2 regions of the Ensifer sp. Root142 genome follow, and region 1 is predicted to be linked to the other one. Evidence: predicted binding sites of a transcription regulator. Region 1 holds the regulator's gene; the other holds the start of a gene.
The links. The regulator LexA, encoded in region 1, represses DNA repair genes until DNA is damaged. The targets are predictions, from matches to a motif close to TGTTCNNNNTGTGTTCNG.
Positions count from the first base shown of each region.

Region 1 (7,778 bases):
GACATATTGCACCCGAACCTTGGCACTGCCCTTCTGCTTGATATCGAGCAAATCGGCTGTCTTCGACGAAACGTCGATGATGCGGCCATATTCATAGGGACCGCGATCGTTCACACGAACGATGACGGAAGTGCCGTTTTCGGTGTTGGTGACACGCGCATAGCTCGGCAGCGGAAAGGTCGGATGCGCGGCGGACAGATGAAGCTTGTCGTAGACTTCGCCATTGGCCGTCAGGCGACCATGAAAGGCCGAGCCGTACCAGGACGCGACACCGGTCTTGTTGTAACCGAAATCTTCCTTCGGCTGGTACCACTTGCCCTTGACCTGATAGGCTTTGCCGACCTGAAAGCGGCCGCCGCCCTTCGGAATATTCTTGCCGGTAGCGACACGGGGGCTCGCCTTCACGCCATAAACGGACTCAGCAAAGTATTCTTTGCTTCTCGACTTGCTCTTCTTGATACTGGACGTCGATCCGCAAGCCGCAAGCGTTGCGCAAAGCACAGGGACCGCCGCAAGGCGCAGTCCCTTGATCAGATATGCCGCATTTTTACTGGATGTCATCTGTCCCACAACATCATTCGAATAAGCCGTACTCGAAACCTTCCACTCGTGCCCCCAGCGGAAATCTCGGCGTCCCGAAACGGAACAGTCGATTAATCATGACAGCAACAAGGCAAAATTGCGAACCGACGAATGGCTGACGGCTCGAAATCTCCAGTTATGGTTTACGAATGGTTACCCGGACAAAATGGGCAGCGGATGCGCCAAGAAAATCTTTCCGCCCACGCATGTTAAATCTTGCAAAGCAGCAAGGCTTCGCGCAATAACGCCCTGCCCGGAGGAGTGGCCGAGCGGTTTAAGGCACCGGTCTTGAAAACCGGCGTGCGTGAAAGCGCACCGTGGGTTCGAATCCCACCTCCTCCGCCATGGCTGTCTCATTTTTCGCCACCCATTATTGCGCTCGGTCGCCAAGTGAATGCTTTGGCGGCGAACGCATACAAGTTTTGCGAGTATTCCCCGATCATAGCCGCAGCATTGACGGCGCTTGCAAGGCGGTGGCTCGACCCGCTTGCCATCCCAGATAATTTGAGGGAAAGTCTGATTCCGGCCCATCGAGCCCTGGGCGATCTCCCAGAACTAGAGAAAACCATGCCTCTTAAATATTTGACGACAGCCGCTTTTCTCGCGCTTCTTGCACTTGCCGGATGCGCAAGCACCGGCGGCAGCAACACGACCTATGCGCAGTGGCAAGGTCCAACACCTGTACCCGATCCGTCTGCGGCGAGTCCCGGCGGTTTCCGGCTCAGCTACTAACTTGCGCTAGTATACGCGTGTCGGACGGAGCGCATCGCGCGCTCCCATCCCCGGCCGCGCGATTTCAGTCGCATAGAGCTATTGGCCGCGAGATATTGTGATCGCGGGGCGATACAGGCGCCCATCGTTTGATCGGACGCCAGTCCCGGTGGAGCCCCTTCCGCTGCTTGATCCTATACTTCCAGGGAAATCGTCGTGAATCGCCGCATCACCGGTGGAAAGTATTGACTTCAATTATATTAGATATTCTTGATATTCAGTCCTCCAACAACCGAGGAACTGAACGATGCCCACCTACATCATTGAACGCGACGTCCCAGGGGCCGACAAGCTCAACCAGGACGACCTTTGCGCATTATCGGCAAAATCCAATGCTGTCGTCGCCGATCTTGGCGTACCATATACATGGATCACCAGTTATGTCGCCGGCGACAAGATTTACTGCGTCCACGAGGCATCAAGCGCCGACGTCATTCGCGAACATTCGGAACGCGCCGGATTTCCGGCGAACAAGATAACCGAAGTTGCTGCCGTCATAGGGCCTGCGACAGCATCCCAGGGGCGCAACGGTAAGTGACCGAAGCGACGTTATCATCGCAGTGCCCGGACACCGGGCACGAATGCGCGACGCAACGCCGGCAAAACAGTGATCCACCGGCACCGTCATTGACTTACGGCGGTATCAATGCAGGCTGGTTTGCCGGCATTCGGCGCCCATGCAGGGTTCCCCGGCACACCTTCCAAGGAGACGATCATGGCAAAAGGTCAAGTGCGAAGTAACCGCGAGGTTAGAAAGCCAAAGAAGGACAAGACTGTCAAAGCCGCCGTTGTGACGGAAGGCTCACAGGTGAAGCTGGCCGGCAGCAGTTTCTCCCTGGGCAAGAAAGACAAGAAGTAAGACGGTCGGCTTTAACCTCTCGAACTAACGACACGAGAGAGATATCCGTCAGTGGCCAGTCGAACTGGGGTGCGCAACGTCTCCGCGACATCCCGGCGCGACTGGTCGAGCACCCGCGGTCAGATGCCGGTTTCGTAGCGCGTTTGAACATCGTATGTATTTGGCTGGAGATGCGAAGATCGCTACAGGCGGATGCCGCTGGCCACTCGCACTCCATTACGGCGTCCAACATCATCGGAAGCATTTGCGGCGGGTATTGTTGATCAGCTGCCAGCGCCACGCTTTGAGGCGGGCGCCGGAAAATCGAAAACGCCAACGCACCTCACGCCAATCTTTGTGCCTTCATTGCCACAGCTTGAGCACCAGTGCTCGCCTTTCGCAAAGAACTGTTGAACACGGCACAGTGCCCGGCATGCTTGCTGGACTTCGGAACGAAAGCACGGTTCACATCGTTAACCAAACCATCGCCGCCACCTCTGATCTAGTGGACGTTCACCGTGCTTGCAGCCTTGCTTATCGCCTCGATTATCGCATCGCCTAACATCGCCCTCAGCGCTGCCACGGTCGACGACCTGCAAGCCGACTTCGAAACGGCCGTGCCCTGCCAGCAGATAGACGGCCGGAACGTTTGGAAGGGAACGATCGCCTACTACATCCAGTCCTTCGTCTATCAAGGCGACACGCCGGTCGCGACCGAAGCGGCCGACGCTGTGCTGCCGGAGGACAACTCCGCGGAAACCGTCAAGGAATTCGAGGACGCCTGCTCCGCGACGCAGCCGGCCTGATTCAGGCCTCCTCTAGCAGATCGCCCATCGATATTTCTGCTGATCCCTTGATGGCAGGCTATTTCCACTGCGTCCCATCGGCCGCGGCGCAACCGTGCGGCGGGTGTCCGTTGCCAAATGTCAGCTTCAGCCGGTCACAACCCCATTGATTGAGCGGCCCGGGCATCGCCGCATTCAACGCGATACCAACTTCGTCAAACGGGCTCTGCTTGTTATCCACGTATTGATACCAGCGAAACCCAAGGATCGCGGTCGCGGCGACAACGATGGTCAGCAAGATTTGAATCAGCTTCGTCATTAAACCCTCATTCCATAAACGGAAGGAGGCATATCAGCCTCGCGCGGCGCGTGCAGCGACGAGTTGGTCAATCTGCGCTTGATTGAACCAACATTCACAGAATTTTAGGCACTTGCGGAACACATATGGAACAGATAGTGTCTGTTCTTGATTTGTTTCACGCCTCTGGAGCGACTTGCCATGCTGACCCGCAAGCAACAGGAATTGCTTCTTTTCATCCATGAACGAATGAAGGAGTCCGGTGTACCGCCGTCCTTCGACGAGATGAAGGATGCACTCGACCTGGCATCCAAGTCGGGTATTCACCGGCTGATCACAGCGCTCGAGGAACGCGGCTTCATACGCCGGCTTCCCAACCGCGCCCGAGCGCTCGAAGTCATCAAACTGCCGGAAGCCTATGCTGCGAGCGCGCAGCCCCGTCGCGGGTTTTCGCCGAGCGTCATCGAGGGTAGCCTTGGCAAACCGCCCGCCCCTGCCCCCGCGGCGAAAACGCTGCCGGTTGCCGACAACAGCTCCGTGTCGGTTCCAGTGATGGGCCGCATTGCCGCCGGCGTGCCGATCTCGGCGATACAGAACAACACCCACGACATTACCGTGCCGCTCGATATGATCGGCAGCGGCGAGCACTACGCCCTTGAAGTGAAGGGTGATTCGATGATCGAGGCCGGCATTTTCGATGGCGATACGGTGATCATCCGCAATGCCACCACGGCCAATCCCGGCGATATCATCGTGGCACTAGTCGATGACGAGGAAGCAACGTTGAAACGCTTCCGGCGCAAGGGCGCTTCAATTGCTCTAGAGGCCGCCAACCCGGCCTATGAGACGCGCATCTTCGGGCCTGACCGGGTCAAGATTCAGGGCAAGCTCGTCGGCTTGATCCGCCGCTACCACTAAGCCCGTCTCACGCCAGCGCAATTCGAGGAAAAGTGCGGAGCGGTTTTCCGCCAGGAAATGCGTAAAAACAAATAGATAGAGCGCCTAGTGACTCCGTTTAAACCGGAAACGCTCTAGCCGCCTTCATGCCGGCCAGCCGCTCTCTTACTTCAACGTCTCGCCACATAGGGTAGCGAGACGGAGATTTTCGGATCGAGTGTTTTTCACGCTCGACGGATTTTACTCGTGAATCGAGTACTCGCCCAACTCGCAGAGATCCTGCTTGTCTTCAGTCGTGTCGAGACCGGAACCTTCTTCGAATTCAAAGCGCATGTCGTATTTGCAGACATCACGTCCGTCGGCGATGGTAATTTCCATGCTTTCGCCCGGATTAAGCACCTGCCGCCCGAAGACGTCGTCTTCCCACTGATCAACACCGACCGGCGATGTGTAGAAGTTCGTCAAAACGGCATTCGTCTTGTTCTTAAGCTGAAAGACGAGATCCTCAGCGCTTGCGGTGGCCGTCGTTACGGCAAGAATGGCAAGAGCAGTCAGGGCGATCTTATATTTCATTTTATGTCTTTTCCTCCATTGTTGGCTTTGTTTGACACTACCTATACGGGTCGCGCTGTTGGGATATTCATTCCCAGTTCTGTCTAGAGACAATATTTTCAGCACTGACAATAGTGACCGAATCACCATTTCGGGGCGCGTCCTCGCAAGGCCATGTCGTTGGCGACTGCGGACGTTCGCAAACTGGCGGGCAAGCGCAGCCCGGTCGAATTGCGCTTTGAAAACAGTGGTTGGCTGCGATGCGGGCAGCCTCGCTGCGCGTGTTGGACGCGCCGCATTGGCCCATGTTCCTTGCCCCCCGAAAACCGTACCTGCGTGCCGGCAGCATGTCCTTTGCGCAGGCACGCACAGCGTTTCACTTTCGACAATCGGGCTGCTATTGACGGAGAACCGCTTTAGCCAATCGCGCAGGCGCTGGGTGACTTGTTGCTTTCATCGTGCGAGGGGCTGAATCACGCGCTCGCCCGCCCTATCTACGTCACACTTTCGTTGACGCTCGCAACGAGCACGCGGCCGCTTACGCCACCGATGGCCGGTATTTCGACCGCCTTCGGATCTGCGTTCGCCTTGAACCTCGCGTGGGGCGTCGACCGCCAGCGGCATTCGCCGCTGCCAAACCTGTTGAGCGTGTGGCCGATGGCGCTCAATTCTCCTGAACGGAAACCCCGTCCTGGCCAATCTTGATCTCTACGCCGGTCGGTTTTGTTTCCTCGCGGTAGACATAGGCGCCGAGACCAATGACGGCGACGGCGAGCATGGCAATGATCAGATAGAGCCCATTACGGTTCATTCAGCAATTCCTCGCTTGGGTACGGTATGGGTAACTAGGTTCGTACCCAAGAAAGGCAACGGTGCGACGCGGACTGTTCGCTCCTCGCGCGGATGATGCAGGACGGATGCGAACGGCCGTAGGCTTTTTCTCCGCACGATCCGTTGGCCGAGCGCTCTTGCGACGCATCGGCTCGGGCCGCGGAACGTCCCCGACGTGGAGCACGAAAGCGTGCTGGCGCACGTATCGGGCACTTGGTCTGAATATGTGCCCGATGCGCGACGAGACGCCTCGTACCCCGCGCCTGAGCCCAATCGGCTGATGGCCCTACAACGAACGGCCTCAACGGGAGTGCGGTCCTCTGGATTGAGACTGCCCCCGAATGCGCTTGAGCACAAGCAACCCACCTCATAAGAAAGCTCATCAAATGCGCTTCAAAATCAGATGGATGATTGGATGAATCTCGATGTTCAGAACCTTGACGGAGCCTGCCACTGCGGAACGGTTCGCTTCAATGTGAAACTGAAGAGCGGCCTCCGCACCGCCCGCCGTTGCACTTGCTCCTATTGCCAGTTGAAGGGCGCGGTTGCCGTCTCTGCCGCCAAGGACGGGGTCACGGTTCTCTCCGGCGGCGAGGCACTCACCAAATATCAGTTCAACACGAAGGCTGCAGAGCATTACTTCTGCTCGAAGTGCGGCATCTACACATTCCACAAGCCGCGCGCGAACCCGGATTTCTACGGCGTCAACGCCGCGTGCCTTGAAGGCATAAGCCCATTCGATTTCGAGGAGCTACCGGTGAACGACGGCATCAACCACCCGATGGACACGAAGGGATCGACCGGCCCAAGGCTCGCAGGAACGCTCAAGTTTATCCCGGCGGAGTGACGACAGGCGCGGCTGGCAGGACGCCGGCCGCAGCCGTTCAAACTGCTGCACCCTGAATGAGGGGGGCGTTCGTTGCGCCGCCAAGACGTCGAAGATCTACTCGCGGAACGCGAACGGGCGCGCTTGACGAGGCAGAGTGTTGCCAGAAGCAATGGGGATGGAATCGGCAATCTGCTGCTTGGATCGAACGTCGAAGAGGGAGATAACGGGAACCAATTGCCACACCAAGAGGAATGTGTGGCAGCAGATGAAATCCTGCAGTCCAAATAGCGAAACTAATTCAACTACTTAGGAGTGGCTTTGGAGGCCTCGCCCGGAATTGAACCGGGGTACAAGGATTTGCAGTCCTCTGCGTCACCACTCCGCCACGAGGCCTCATCGACTGAGATTATCAAGTCGTGGCGAGCGTTTAGAATGAATATAGAAAGAGCGCAAGAGGGGATTTCTGAAAAACGTCCTCAGGCATTTCTGAAATTCCATCTTTCTCCAACTCTTCCACAGGCTTACCGATCCGGCCCCATAACGGATCGCCGCGAACCCCTTCGACGACAGGCGGCGGGCGCTATACGGCAGCGTCCGACACGAGGCAATTGGATGGATTTACCATTTCGACAGACGGCCCGAATCTTCCGTCCAACCCTTCTTCCGACGTCGCGGGGCGCTGCTACCTTGTACACCGTTTCACGGTAAAGCTACCTTGCACCAAGATTCTTCAGGGAATTGGACGTTGAATCCAGAGTTGATCATCTACCCAAGCTCATACTGACGGTAGTTTTCTGTGGAATGTGCATTGCGGTCGCAATCTGGCGTCTATTCCAGCTCGCGGTGACCGGCCGATTGGACATGTCGCCAATTTTCCCGAACCTTAAGGCAGATTTCCGAGCCAATCCCATCAAGCTGCTTCTAGCAAGCTCTCTTGTTGTGTTCTTTCTGGCACTATCGGCTCTGGGGTTGATAATCGGTATTGATATCGCGCTCGGTGGATAACTTAGACGGCTACACGCTTCCGGCCCTCATCATTCTCTCTGATGACGCCGAGCACCGTCTAACACCAGGGCTTGGGCTGTCCCTTCCAGGGCCGAACCAAGCCCTCCGATACGAGCACGGCGCCGAGAGAGCGGCCGTCGCGCATCACCACGCGCAGCTTTTCGCTGTTCTTGTCGTCGCTCCTGCCGATGGCCTCGATCAGCCTGAACTCGCCGGCGTTCAGCAACTCGCGCAATCGCTGCTTGGCGTAGAAGCCGCGGGCACGTTCGCTATCGCAACTCGCCTGCTTGATTCGCGGTGCATCGACGTCGGCGACACGGATCTCCTCGCCCTGGTAGCGGAATGTTCCGCCGTCGACGACGCAATTGTCGTTGCGGGTACCGCAGAAAT
Region 1 covers NZ_LMFK01000023.1:10,562-18,339, forward strand. The annotation lists gene ASD52_RS21085 (septal ring lytic transglycosylase RlpA family protein) at 1-561, opposite strand, end outside; tRNA gene ASD52_RS21090 (tRNA-Ser) at 838-927, shown strand; gene ASD52_RS21095 (DUF4242 domain-containing protein) at 1,601-1,891, shown strand; gene ASD52_RS39420 (hypothetical protein) at 2,069-2,212, shown strand; gene ASD52_RS21105 (hypothetical protein) at 2,710-2,997, shown strand; gene ASD52_RS21110 (hypothetical protein) at 3,056-3,295, opposite strand; gene lexA (transcriptional repressor LexA) at 3,476-4,192, shown strand; gene ASD52_RS21120 (hypothetical protein) at 4,412-4,744, opposite strand; gene ASD52_RS39425 (hypothetical protein) at 5,388-5,534, opposite strand; gene ASD52_RS21125 (GFA family protein) at 5,970-6,401, shown strand; tRNA gene ASD52_RS21130 (tRNA-Cys) at 6,703-6,776, opposite strand; gene ASD52_RS21140 (thermonuclease family protein) at 7,447-7,778, opposite strand, start outside.

Region 2 (7,778 bases), on a different contig from region 1:
ACCGTCACACCAATCGCGACCAATGCCATCTCGGGCAGGATCCCCAAAACGCCGCGCAAATTGTCAAGACTCAAGAACACGCCTTCAGACTGGCTCTGGAAGATACCCATGAGAAGCAGGAGAAGGATAAGCGCGGCCAGTTCGGGCTTATCCATGTAGATTTTCAAAAAACGTTTCATTGCATGCGGCTCCAGTGCGAGAGGGCGGCGATGTACTCGCCGTACCCTCTCGGCCAAATTTGGCGCTCTGCCCGTTCAACTTGACGGGCAAAGCACACTCTAACTCCCTGAACAGGCAAGTTTGTCTTTCCCGAAGAATCCGCTCCGGCCCCCGGGGAAGTGCATTAGCGAAGACCCTTGGCGGAGAACTCCATGATCGTCTCGGCATCGGCGGGGCGAACAATGCCCTGCCCCGTGTCAATGTCGGACGGGGCGAGCCCGAAAGTCTTGGCGAGATAGACCTGCATGACTGGCATGAAGCCCTGCATGTAGGGCTGCTGATCGACCTGAACCTGGACGTAGCCGGTCTGCATCTGCTGAACGACTTCCGGCACGAGGTCGAAGCCCCCTAGCAGCACCTTGCCCGGCTCGACGCCGCGATCCTTCAGCACCCGTGCGACCGCAGCATGCCAAAAGCCAGTGTCGAAATAGGCCGTGGTGTCGGGGTGGGCATTAAGATAGGCGCCAACACGATCGGCCGTAATCGCAAGATCAGTGCCGCTATCGATTCGCTCCCAAGAAACCTCTCGGTTGGGATTGGCGGCCTTGTATTCCTCCAGGAAATCCATGACGCCCTGCCCGCGCGCCTCAGACCAGTTCTGGCCTGGAGCCGAAACTCCGACCAGCACCTTGATCGGCCCCTCCTTCGGGAAATTCTCCGCCATGGCCTGACCGAGCGAGTGGCCGGCTGGTCGGAATCCCTGGCCGACAAAAGCAGCGCGCATGTTTCCTTGTGCGCCCTGACTGTCATCCACGTTGACCCCGATCACGACGACGTTGTCCTTCGTGGCGCGGGCGATGACGTCGTCGAACGCCTTGTCGTCGACGATCGAAGTTAGAAGGGCATCAGGCTTGCGCGCCAGGGCCGCTTCCATGTTTGAAAGCTGCTGCTCGACGGAGCCTTCGTTCTGCGTAAAGACCATCTGGCAGTTGGCTGCGATCTTCTCGCAGGCGTCGTCAAAGCCCTTCTTCACCGCCTGCCAAAACGTATTCGACGCCGACGAATGGTGCGTGAAGACGATGTTTAGCGGCTCCGCGGATGCCCCGAGCGATGTTGAGCCCAAAAGCGCTATGCTCAAAGCGCACCCAGTCAAAAACCTTCTCATGCTTACTCCTCCCTTGGTTCATTTTGATTGCAGCTGAAGGTCCGTGTCAGTTCGTATCCGAGCTGCGGCGAAATACGGTGAATGCCTTATCGAGGTCCGGATTGAGTTCCATGCCCAGTCCGGCGCCTGGCGGTACCGTGATCATGCCGTTCTTGACTTCGGGTAACGCCGTAACGAGGTCGCGGTACCAGGTCTTGTAGAAGGCGCGGACGCTCTCCTGCACCAGCGCATTGGGCGCGTTTAGCGACAGATGCGTCGATGCGCAAAGGACGACCGGGCCAGTGCAGTCATGCGGCGCGACGGGCAAGTGCCATGCCTCCGCCATAGCGGCGATCTTGCGCGCTTCCGACAATCCGCCGCACCAGCTGATGTCGAGCATGACCACGCCGGCAGCGTCGGTTTCCAGAAGGTCGCGAAAGGCCCAGCGCGAGCCCAACGTTTCCGAGGCTGAGATCGGTGCCGGCGAGACGGCCGCGTAGCGCTTGAGGCTCGAGAGGCTGTCCATTTTGATGGGATCCTCGTGCCAGAATGTTTGGTATGGCGCGAGTGCTTTGGCGATCTGCATTGCTGGCAACAGCTGCCACATCGAATGGAACTCGACCATGATATCCATCCGGTCGCCGACCGCCGAACGGATCTTCTCGAAGGGCTTAAGCGCCGACTTAAGATCGGGCAGTGAGATATATTGGCCGCGCGTCTTTTCCGCAGAGATATCGAACGGCCAGATCTTCATCGCCGTGATGCCCTCTTCAAGCAGGGAATGGGCAAGTTCGTCGGCGCTGTTCAGGAAGCCATTGAGGTCGTCGTAATTGCGCGCGGACGACGAGGACAGATCATAGTTCGCTGTCGTCTGGCCGGTCGCCTTCTTGATGTACTCAGTGCCCGCGCATGTGTTGTAGGTCCGGATTTCCTTGCGACTGAAACCGCCGAGCAACTGGGCGATCGGCTGGTTCGTTGCCTTGCCGAAGATGTCCCACAGCGCGATGTCAAAGGCCGAGTTGCCTCGCACTTCAGCTCCGGAGGAGCGAAACCCGAGGTACCCCACGAGATCGGCGGCGAGGAGGTCGATCTGCAAGGGGTCGCGGCCGATGACCCGAGGCGCGACATATTCATGAATATAGGTTTCGACGGTCTCGGCGCCGAAGAACGTCTCCCCGAGCCCGGTCAGCCCCTCATCCGTATGGACCAGGAGCCAGAGAAGGTTCGGGCGCTCCGCGACGCGGACCGTTTCCAGTTTCGTTATTTTCATAAGGCTGCTTCCTATGCGATTCCGGCGGCAAGAAGCGCCTTGACGCTCTCGTCGAAATGCCGGGCCATGAGCTGACTGGCTGCTTGCGGATCGCCCGCAGCAATCGCTTGCGCCAACTCGATATGGATTGCGTTCATTGCGTGCCGCTCTGCGTCCGAGGCGCGGCTGCGCCAACCGATCGGCCAAGTCTGCCGCGACACGCCCTGGAAGGCGCCGACAATCATCGAGAAGATCGGATTCTTTGAAGCGCGGGCGATCTCGAGATGAAACGCGAGATCGCTCTCCATCACTTTCTCCGCGTCTACAAAATTGTCCTCCATTGCCCTCGCAAGTTCGAGAATGGTGCGCGCTTCCGCGTCCGTCCGCCTCAGTGCGGCGAGCGTCGCCGTACGGGTCTCTATGGTTCGGCGTACGTCGTAGACTTGATTGATGTTGATCTGGGCAGTGTGTACGCCGTGCTCGATCATCAAGGACATCGCCCCGTGATCGAGCTGCGCCACGGTGGCGCGCCTGCCCGCACTGAGATCAATCAAGCGCATCGTGGCAAGCGACCTGAACGCCTCGCGGACCACCGATCGAGATACGCTGAGTTCCTTCGATAGCGTTGCCTCACTCGGCAGCCGATCGCCGGGGCCGAGTTCATTTGTCCGGATGTGCTGGGTGATCGCGCCGATCGCGGTGCCAACCAGGCTGCCGGTTATATGTTGCTCATCTTCAACTGGCCGCAGATTCATACATCGCCTCCCGAAATGCCAAAACCTGTCGGACAGGTTTACTTGATCCGATTCATAGTTTACGCATAAGCTGTATGTCAAGATTGAATTCGAAGACCAAAAGGGAATTCCATGGGAGTTGAGGTTGACGTTGTTCTCGCCGCGAAAAACGTCGTCGGAGAAAGTGCCGTATGGGACGAACGAGAACATGCGCTATGCTGGGTCGACATTGTCGGGAAATCGATCCATCGCTTACGCCCGAACTCGGGCAAGCACGAAAAGTGGAACTTCCATGATCTCGTGACTTCAATTGGCCTTCGTAAGGACGGAGGCGCCATTGTCGGATTGAGGAAGTCAATTGCGCTATGGGACTTCGGCGGCCAACTCCGCGCCATAGCAGAGGTTGAATCGGAGCTTCCGCGAAACCGCCTGAACGAAGGCGTTGTCGGCCCAGATGGCGCATTCTGGGTTGGCACCATGCAGGACAATATCGGTCTCGATGGCACGCCGCAGGCGATAACGGCAAAGACGGGAAGGCTGTATCGTTATGCGGGCGGAGAGCTATCCTCGGTTTCGGATGACCACTTTGGCATCACCAACACACTGATATGGACTGAAGACGGTCGGCTCATTACGGCCGACACCGAAGACAACACGATCTACAGTTACGCCTTGGATAACAAATCCTGGTCTCTTCACGACCGGCGGACGATCCTTTCTGGCTTCAGTCGTGGTCTTCCAGACGGATCTTGCGTCGATGCGGAAGGTTTCATCTGGAATTGTCGCGTCGCCGGTGGCGGTTGCGTGGTTCGTTTCACGCCGAGCGGTATAATAGATCGCATTGTCGATCTGCCCTGTTCGTGGCCAACCAGCTGTGCTTTTGGCGGGCCTGGACTTGAAACGCTGTTCGTTACCTCAGCACGCTTCACGATGACCGACGCGTACCTTGCCGAGAATCCGTACGAGGGATCTGTGTTCGGGATTCGGGCAGGTGTTTGCGGGCTGCCGGCCAATCGGTTCGGTCAGTGACCAAATTGCGGGTTGCCAGACATATTAGCCCATCTGCCGGTGACGGCGCGCTTGCGCCGATTGAGCCTTTCCGCCAGCACCGCCGCAAGTGGATGATCCGGCAATGGACCGTCGAATAATCGAAGCTAGTACCCTCACGATTGATTATGCGATCTTGAGTGGCAGCCGAACGAACCGATTTTCTCGACCGGCCGGATAAGGAGGAGTCTGCTTCGGCCGATGTCTATCGAGCGGATCATGACGCTAATCGAGCCGCACCCTCGCGGTTGGTGTTCGACAGGAACACCGGGGACAGCCGATCTGAGGTCAAAACAAGTTTCCCTGTCAGCGCGCTCGCAAGCGGCTTCGCTACCTCCGTCACCTGCACCAGGTGCGGGGACACGATCGGAACAACCCGTGAGGCATTCGAGAACATCCGAGTGAGGCAACGGCATTATTCTCTGGGAACACTCTTGGGTGAGGCAATACGCCATCTCATCCTGATCGTCGCGCTATAATCCTTCGCTCGGTCCGATATCAACCGCCTCTCAAAATGGGCGATCGCGCTGATTTGAAGGACCGTCCCTTTAACGCCCCTCCTCCCTGCCACCCAAAGCAGAGAGATGGAATCGGCCTTGGGGCTCCGATAGGCCCACGTGGAGGGATCGAGTTATAGGCGCGGTTGCTATCGCTCATGATTTCGGGCAAAAATGAGGTATAGAAAATTGCGTCGGATCGACTTTTACCTCGACAAGGCGCAATTCTATGATCTGTTTTTCCGCAAATCGAAGTGGCGAGCGGACGACAACTTCCGTCGAGAAACCGTCGCCTGTCCGACTTTCGATCTCCGACTGCCAGACCGGACGGCGGGCCGCCTAAATCGTTCACGCTTGCAGATCGTGAACCGTTTGGCTGAGAGAGGAGCCCAGGACCTGGTCGCCGCGTGCGGATCATCTAATGGTCGCCGGTATACTCTGAACGGGCTCTCATTCCGTTTCGGACGGTCCGCACTCCTCCGCTTACGGTGCGGCGCACACTTCCTAATGAAGGGCCGACAATACAGGCGACGATCGACAGATGGTTGGAACCGGCGCGCGCCTTGGAACGTTTAGAGAACGAATTCAGGAGGGTGTTATGACTGTCAATCCGAAAACCGATCCTTCTTCCAACACACAGAAAGACCCCGACGATTGGGTCAGCGGCGACGAGCCGATGACCGGTGCGCAGCGGTCCTATCTGAAGACCCTGTCGGAGCAGGCGCATCAGCCCGAGGCCTATGCTGAGGATCTGACGAAGGCGGAAGCATCCAAGAAGATCGACGAACTGAAGCAGGCGCTCGATCTGGAATGAACCGCCGCGTGCGGCGACCATGCATTGAAGCCGATAGCCGAGGACGCACAGTGACGTCACGAATCTCTGAAACTTTTTTCACGAGAGGCGATTTTGGCTGATTAAACAACCCGGTCACGCGGCGAAACAGCCAACGTCGAGAATACGGCCATGCAACACGAAGACACCAGACAACAGTATAGCAAGATGGTTCACGGCTGGAACCAGCGGTACGACCTGGAAGAGTTCATCCGCGCGCACCGGCTTTTGCCCCTTGTCGCACGAGAACTGTTGGAGAAATTCGGACCATACAAAATCGACCTCGATCGAAAGGTCGCCGAGCTCGGAGCAGCGGGAAAATCTAATCGTGGGCACTAGTCGGGGAACAAGCCAACCTCTCAAGAGTTCCTCTACGCGCGCCCAGACGCCAGGCGGTCTTCTCTCCATCTGACAGCAACTCGCTTCGCGAGCACGACGCGCCCACTGTGGGGCGGCTGCACCCGTCAAAAAAACGGCCCCTGGAATAGAGGCCATAATCGCATTGCCAAGTCCAACTTACTACGATGTCAGCTCAGGTGGAATACCCGTCTCTACCAGCCACAGCCTTACAGAAGACCATTACCTGAACATCACTGCCACTGCCCCGGCCGATCCAGCCATGAAAACGACCAGCATCTGGTTGTCTATCAGCCGTTCCCCGATGGGCCTTCGCCCCTTCCCACTGTTTGACGAGCGCAAGGCCCGCCGCGTTGATGCGCCGCGTCATGGGGTTATTCTCTTTTGCTTTCAGGGAGACATGCGGTAGTTGATAGGGCGGCAAGGCACGGTCAGGAGAGACCGTTATGGACCTTGATGATCGGTACCCGTCTGAAAATGAAGCTTCCAGCGTTGCGAGCGTTGATTGACGGGCAACAGAAGCGGGCTTGTCGTGCGTTATGCGAAGAATACGCCTCGCCGCCATGGCTGGAGATGAATTGCCCGCCGCGGTCCGTCATGACGCCGTCGATCTCGACGGTTTGGACACCGTCCGCGCTGAAATCGAAAGCGATGTCGATCGGCTGTTGCGAACGTACGCGGCAAAGAGGATCTATTCGTTGGCAGTCGCCGCTGTCCCTGCAGAGATCGAGGCGGCTCTAACCCCAGCCCTCTGATACCCGGGGCTGCGGTTCAGCGGCTGGCAGCCTCTGCAAACTCAAGCTCGCATCCGCCTAGTTGATGACCATATCCGGCGTCGCCTCAGGAGCATCTGCGCGCTGGCATGGTCGTAGCCGACCGTCCAGACGCCAAAAACGTCGCTCATCGAAAGCAACTAACAATCCTTGGCGGACCAGATTTGCGTGTCGCTAAAGGACCGCCAATTGCCTTTCACCCATACCGACCAATGACGTTTCAGATCGCCTTTCAGGGGTGCGGTCGCAAGCCCGGTTGAGTGAGGTCATTCGGTTCCTTGGCTACATCCAGCATTGCCCGCATCCATCCGAGCTTTTGGGCATCGGCCGGTTGGAAGCCCTCCGTTGGTGTGACGCGGCCCGGCCTTTATGGAACCGCAAAGCACCTTTCAGCGGCTCTCAGACGAAAGTCTCACACAGCTCCGACTTTTGGCGGAACGTCTTCTGGTCTGAAGTCCCAACGCGGAACATGTCGCACGCGGCGTTGTTGGTAGGCAGGTTGCAGCCAGGACAAAATCAACGTGTGAAAAGGAACTCTCGTATGCATTACTTCATCAAGACTGCTCTCGCAGCAGGCCTTCTTGCTGGCAGCACGCTCGCAGCATTCGCGCAATCTAGTTCAACCGTTGGGACCGGCGGTTCCAGTGCCGGTGGCGGCACCTCAAGCAGCACCGTAGGAACAGGCGGCAGCTCAGCTGGCGGCAATTGCGATCCGAAGACTAGCGATTGCCAATCCGGTTCTTCATCCACGCTGGGTACGGGCGGGTCTTCTGCCGGTGGCGGCACATCAAGCAGCTCCGTCGGCACGGGTGGCTCTTCGGCAGGCGGCGGGAGTTCAAGCAGCTCGGTTGGGACTGGCGGTTCCACTGCCGGATCAGGTGACGGATCCTCATCTTCGACGACCGGTACAGGCGCTTCTCAGTCGGGCGAAACTACCGGCAGCGTTCAGGGCGACGATAACAGCGCCCGCGATAGTGCACAGGACG
Region 2 covers NZ_LMFK01000034.1:694,111-701,888, forward strand. The annotation lists gene ASD52_RS27955 (ABC transporter permease) at 1-179, opposite strand, end outside; gene ASD52_RS27960 (sugar ABC transporter substrate-binding protein) at 344-1,324, opposite strand; gene ASD52_RS27965 (mandelate racemase/muconate lactonizing enzyme family protein) at 1,371-2,573, opposite strand; gene ASD52_RS27970 (FadR/GntR family transcriptional regulator) at 2,585-3,307, opposite strand; gene ASD52_RS27975 (SMP-30/gluconolactonase/LRE family protein) at 3,419-4,315, shown strand; gene ASD52_RS27980 (DUF3072 domain-containing protein) at 5,429-5,644, shown strand; gene ASD52_RS40815 (hypothetical protein) at 7,334-7,778, shown strand, end outside.
Region 2: a site for LexA is predicted at 5,395-5,412, ahead of ASD52_RS27980 (DUF3072 domain-containing protein). Genes of this name have one in related genera too.